Regions from separate parts of the Lysinibacillus sp. UGB7 genome, predicted to be linked through region 2. Evidence: predicted binding sites of a transcription regulator. Region 2 holds the regulator's gene; the other holds the start of a gene.

Region 1 (3,217 bases), on a different contig from region 2:
AGTGCTGTAGAAGGAACGCTTCGTGCGCCAAGAATATGACCTGCCTCGAATTCTTTTTGCTCACGCACATCAATTAGCTGTGCTTTACGGTAGCCTTCAATAAACTGTTCTTGTGTTAAGTTGGTTACGGCTTTTTTTAGACGCATTGCATTTATCGCGATATATGCAATTAGAACTACTAAAATTACACCAATTGTGATAAGTATGTCCAAGATTTTCTTACCCCTTTCTATCTTCTTTATCATTATAAAAGATGCGGTAGCGATAGTCCAATGAGTTTGATAAAATTAACTAGATTGTGGCTAAAAATAAGATAGCTTTAAGTAGCACATGTTATGAAGTAGTATCAGTCACGCAGTCTCTTGCCTCTATAAGGTGATGTGATTGTAAAAATAATTTGAATGAAGAACAAGCCCCGGCGGATGGCACAAGTTTTGAAGGAACCCGTTGCGTCTATGCGACAACCATTAATCGACCTGCCTGGGTAAATCGCCACGTCCTGTGGTTTGACTGAGATGACGAACATTGTGTCAACCTGCGCAGGTCCAAAAAGCAATTCAAAATTTGGTTTTAATTACGCCGAGGCATAATTGATACTTGTAGGAGATGATTGTATGACAACTTGGTATTTTCTAAATTCAGGGAAATGTAGTCCTTCGTTTAATATGGCGCTGGATGAGGCATTGCTTGATTGGCATAGTGAGGGTTTAATTCCTCCAGTGATTCGGTTTTATGAGTGGGAGCCTGCGACACTTTCAATTGGCTATTTTCAGCAGGCGAAAAGAGATATTAATTTAGAAGCAGTTCGTGAACAAGGTCTAGGTTTTGTGCGACGTCCAACAGGTGGAAGAGCAGTTTTACACGAACATGAGTTGACATATAGCGTCATTGTCACAGAAAGCTATCCAAATATGCCTGAATCGGTAACAGAGGCGTATCGTGTATTGAGCGAGGGGATTTTACAGGGCTTTCATAATTTAGGGATGGACGCGTATTTTAGTGTGCCGGATACGGAAGAAAAAAAGGCCGACTTGAAGCAGCCAAAGAGTGCTGTTTGTTTTGATGCACCAAGTTGGTATGAGCTTGTCGTAGAAGGAAAAAAAATAGCGGGTAGTGCGCAAACGCGTCAAAAAGGTGTCATTTTACAGCATGGTGCAATTTTACTTGATCTCGATGAAGAAAAACTATTATCAGTATTTAATTTTTCAAGTGATGAAGCGAAAGAACGCATGCGTAAAAAGCTGCCAGAGAAGGCTGTTGCCATTAATAGCCTTGTCAAAGAACCTGTTTCTATTGAACAATGTGTGACGGCTTTCCGAGATGGTTTTGCAAAATCGTTGCAAATTGATTTAAAACCATTTACACTTTCTGAGGAGCAATTAGAATATGTCCATGCACTTGAAGAAAAAAAATATGCGCATGATGATTGGAACTTCAAAAAGTAAGAAATGGTATAAGAAAAATATTTTTTTTGCGTTTAAACCTTGTGCTGACAAGCAGTACTGATTCTAGTCAAAATTGCAAGAGTTGAATTAAAAAACTATATATAGTATCTTTTGTTAAGGAATATACACAATATGTAGTGTTTAACGACACATGATATTGTGTATTTATTATTGTAAGGATGAAAATAAGGGAGGCAAAACGATGGTACTCACAAATCATCAACCCGAAGTAAACAAACAAATCGAACAATTGAACAAGGATATTGAACTATTTCCACAGGTTCACCCCGTAACCCCTGATATGCACATTACGCATAAAGGTGTTTCTAGATTGGTAATGATCGATCGCTACTCGTTTAAGGACACAGAGAAGAAAACATTAAAAGCTGGTGATTTCGTTGTCTTAACAGTAAAGGCAGATCCAAAATTCCCTGCACGTGGTTTAGGGACAATTCAAAAGATTGATATGACTACAAAAACAGCAGACATTTTGATCGAGGAAGACTACCGTAGCGTTTTAGATGAGCCAAAAGAGCAAGAAACGGGTGTGATTACGCGTTCAATTGACGTGTTAGAAAAGCCTCTTGAAATTTATTATGAGCAAATCGCAAAACGAAATGCAACAGGGCTTGCCTCTGTTGAAAAAACAGCAGAAAAACGCCAAGAATGGTTTGAGAGATTTTATGAGCAATTAGTATCATTGCGATTTATCCCAGCAGGACGTGTTATTTATGGAGCAGGTTCTGAAACAGATGTAACGTTCTTCAATTGCTACGTAATGCCATTTGTTGCAGATTCACGTGAGGGTATTAGTGATCACCGTAAGCAAGTAATGGAAATTATGAGCCGTGGTGGGGGAGTAGGAACAAATGGTTCAACTCTGCGTCCACGTAATACTTTAGCACGTGGTGTGAACGGGAAATCGTCTGGTTCGGTTTCATGGCTAGACGATATTGCCAAGCTGACACACCTTGTTGAACAGGGTGGATCACGTCGTGGCGCACAGATGATTATGCTGGCCGATTGGCATCCTGATATTGTGGAATTTATCATTTCAAAAATGCAAAATCCACGTATTTTACGATACTTAATCGAAAACACGACGGACAAGTCTATTATCCGTCTAGCAAAAGAAAAATTAAACTTCAAGCCTTTATCTCAACAAGATGAAGCAATGTATCAGGGTATTGTAAATTACAAAAACATCGAAGGCTTAGGCGGATTTGATGCTGCGATTATTCGTGATGCAGAAAATAAATTACGCGACGGTGGTACGTATACAGTCCATAACTCAGAGTTTTTAACGGGCGCTAATATCTCTGTAACATTGACAAAAGAATTTATGGAAGCTGTTGAAAAAGATGCGGATTTTGAGCTTCGTTTCCCAGCAGTTGAAGAATATACAAAAGAGGAAATGACTCTCTACAATACGGAATGGCATAAGGTTGGCGACGTACGTGAATGGGAGAAATTAGGCTATAAAGTGCGCACATACCGTACGATTAAAGCGAAAGAGCTTTGGAATCTTATCAATGTATGTGCAACATACTCTGCAGAGCCAGGTATCTTCTTCATCGATAACGCAAACGATATGACAAACGCTAAGGCATATGGTCAAAGCGTTGTTGCAACAAATCCATGTGGTGAGCAACCACTTGCACCTTATTCGGTGTGTAATTTAGCTGCTGTAAATTTAGCGCAGTTTGCTAATAAAGAAAATCAAACAGTTGATTATGAAGCATTACGTGAAACGGTACGCGTAGGTGTACGTA
Region 2 (3,217 bases):
AAAATGAAGATATCACAATTGTTTTAGGTGTAAACGATGAAAAACTTGATGTTGACAAACATGACGTTATTTCCAACGCTTCTTGTACAACAAACTGCTTAGCACCAGTGGCAAAAGTATTGAATGACACATTTGGTATCGAAAGCGGTTTAATGACAACAGTTCATGCTTATACAAATGACCAAAAGAACCTAGATAATCCACATAAAGATTTACGTCGTGCACGTGGTTGCGCCCAATCAATCATTCCGACATCAACAGGTGCTGCAAAAGCATTAAGATTAGTGTTACCAGAGTTGGATGGTAAAATTCACGGTATGGCACTTCGTGTTCCAACACCAAACGTATCTTTAGTTGACCTTGTTGTAGATTTAAACACGGATGTAACAGTAGAATCTGTAAATGCTGCATTTGTGAAAGCCGCAACTGAGGGTCCAATGAAAGGTATCTTAAACTTCTCAATCGAGCCACTTGTATCGATCGATTACAATACAACAACTTACTCTTCAACAGTAGATGGTCTTTCTACTATGGTAATGGGCAACCGTAAAGTGAAAGTACTTGCTTGGTATGACAACGAGTGGGGCTACTCTGCACGTGTTGTAGATCTTATGAAAAAAGTTGCAAGAGCGTTAGAAACAGTTAACGCATAATTTTTATTCCATTAAAACTGCTCTTCAATATTGGCTATAAACAGGGCATATACCAACCTTTTAAATTTACTTTTTAATGAGCACATTGAAATCCTAGTGGTTTCGATGTGCTTTTTTAGCTGGACAAATATACTACATCTTGTCAGAAAAAACGAAAGTGATTTTTTACAAGCGGGAAATTTGTTATAATAGAAATATTAAATTGTTGTGGAATCAGGAGAGTAAATATATGAGATGTCCATCTTGCCAATTTAACGGAACACGTGTAGTGGATTCGAGGCCTGTAGATGATAATAAAGAAATTCGTAGACGTCGTGAATGTGAGTCATGTAGCTTTCGCTTTACAACGTTTGAAAAAATTGAAGAGACACCATTAGTCGTTGTGAAAAAAGAAGGTTCACGGGAAGAGTTTAGCCGCGAAAAAGTATTACGTGGTCTAATTCGTGCTTGTGAAAAACGTCCTGTTGCTCTTGAAGTACTAGAGGGACTTGTCTTATCTATCGAAAAAGATTTACGTCGTATAGGCAATGCAGAGGTACGATCAGAGGATGTCGGAGAAATGGTGATGGACCGCTTGGCGAAAATTGATGAGGTCGCCTACGTGCGCTTTGCATCGGTTTACCGTCAGTTTAAGGACATCAATGTCTTTATTGAGGAAATCAAAGAAATCATTCAACGTCAAACTGAAAAGAAATCATAAAGCAAACAGAGAGGGTGAATGACGTTGATTCATTTGTATAGGGAATTACAACCAGCTGATACTTTTGACATTCGTCTACCTCATGCGCTTTCTACACAAGAACGTCAGTTAGTAACTTTGTTTTACCAGCCCTTAACTGGAGCAGAGCCAATCAGTCTGTATTTAACGTTATGGGCGGAGGCAGAGCAAATGCCAGGGCAGCAAATGTCACATTATTATTTAATGAATGTATTGGGGCTACCCATTGGCAAGGTTTTCGAGGCACGTATTGCGCTAGAAGCAATCGGCTTATTACGCACGTGGAAAAAAGAAGAAGCCGAACAACGTAGTTTTTTATATGAGCTTATGCGTCCATTGGATGCAGATAGTTTTATGAAAGATCCCCTTTTGTCGATGTTCTTGTTCAGTAAGATTGGAGAACAAGCGTATCGGAAACTGCGTCAACGGTTTATTCGACCTGTAAGAGACAGTGAGTTTAAGGATGTGTCACGTGCCTTTATTGATGTGTTTAAGCCAGTTAGTACAAATATTCCTACGGAGTTACAAGTTGGTACGGAAAGTAATAAGCCACAAAAAGTGTATCCGTTCTATTTCGAACAGTTTGACTTTGAGTTGCTGCAAGCCGGGTTATCGGATCAACTAGTGCCAGCGAGTCTATTAACGCTTGATGTACGTGAAGCCATAGCGAAACTAGCTTTCTTATATCACTTAACTGCATTGGACATGCAAAAAGTTGTCATTTTAGCACTCGATGATGATTTAGGCATATCACAAGAGCGACTGCGCAAAGCGGCAGCTGATTTTTATAAACTGACTGTGTCCAAGGAGCCGCCGAAACTTGCTAGAGTTTATGAGGCGCCAGCAGCGGTAGAGGATTCCATGCAAAAAACAAAAGATCAAGAGTTACAACACTATTTAGAAACGACTGCACCGATTCAAGTGTTACGAGATATTAATAATGGGAAAGAGCCACTGCAGACGTCTGTCCAACTCGCTGAAAGTTTAATCGTTCAGCACGGTATGCCAGTAGGAGTGGTCAATGCGCTTCTGGAATATGTCATGTTAACGACCGATATGAAACTACCTAAAAAATATGTTGAAACCATTGCTGACCATTGGGTACGTAAAAATATACAATCAGCGAAGCAAGCAATGGAACTTGCGCGTCAGGAGCATGATAAATATACAACGTGGAAGAATAAACCACAGACGTCAGCGAAAAAGAATACCTATGCAAAAAATCGCCGCGAGGAAAAAGTACCAGATTGGTTTTACAAGAGAAATGATAAGCAAGTAGAGGTACAGTCAGAATCGGCTGTAGATGCAACAGATTTTGAAAAGGAACGACTAAAAATACTAGAAAAGTTAAGCAACCAGCAAGAATAAGGTAGGTGAAAAACAATCGAACCAATTAATGGACCACTACAACGAGTGATTAAAATGCCATCCTTTCAAGAACGTTATGAGGCGATGCGTAAAGAAATTTTAGAAAACCCTCGTGTCCAGACATTTTTAGCAGAGCATGCAGAGGAATTAAGCTATGAGGCAGTAGAACGTAATTTGCCGAAGCTCCATGAATTTATAAGTCAATCTACTGAATGCTGCGGTTGCGACCATACTGCACATTGTACAAACTATTTAACAGGGTTTATTCCAAAACTGCGAGTAGTGCGGAATTCAGTAGAAATCGATTATGTACGTTGTGAACAAAAGGTTCGTGAGGATGATCGTCGTGATATTGCCAATATGATTGCAAGCATGCATATGCCGAAGGATGTTTTACAGGCGACGATTGAGGATTTATTTATTGATGATTATTCGCGTGTCGACATTGCAAATCGTGCAGCAGATTTTGTGCAACGCA

Evidence for each region. Region 2 encodes NrdR, which represses ribonucleotide reductase genes. Its sites were predicted from a motif close to AACACNATATATNGTGTT; they were not measured.
Region 1: a site for NrdR is predicted at 1,570-1,587, ahead of ACOMCU_RS09205 (vitamin B12-dependent ribonucleotide reductase). Genes of this name have one in related genera too.

What each region holds. Positions count from the first base shown of each region.
Region 1 covers NZ_JBMGUV010000008.1:30,970-34,186, forward strand. Annotated here, with positions in the region: gene ACOMCU_RS09195 (rhodanese-like domain-containing protein) at 1-212, opposite strand, end outside; gene ACOMCU_RS09200 (lipoate--protein ligase family protein) at 615-1,445, shown strand; gene ACOMCU_RS09205 (vitamin B12-dependent ribonucleotide reductase) at 1,648-3,217, shown strand, end outside.
Region 2 covers NZ_JBMGUV010000018.1:35,286-38,502, reverse strand. Annotated here, with positions in the region: gene ACOMCU_RS16605 (glyceraldehyde-3-phosphate dehydrogenase) at 1-653, shown strand, start outside; gene nrdR (transcriptional regulator NrdR) at 883-1,353, shown strand; gene ACOMCU_RS16595 (replication initiation and membrane attachment family protein) at 1,372-2,739, shown strand; gene dnaI (primosomal protein DnaI) at 2,764-3,217, shown strand, end outside.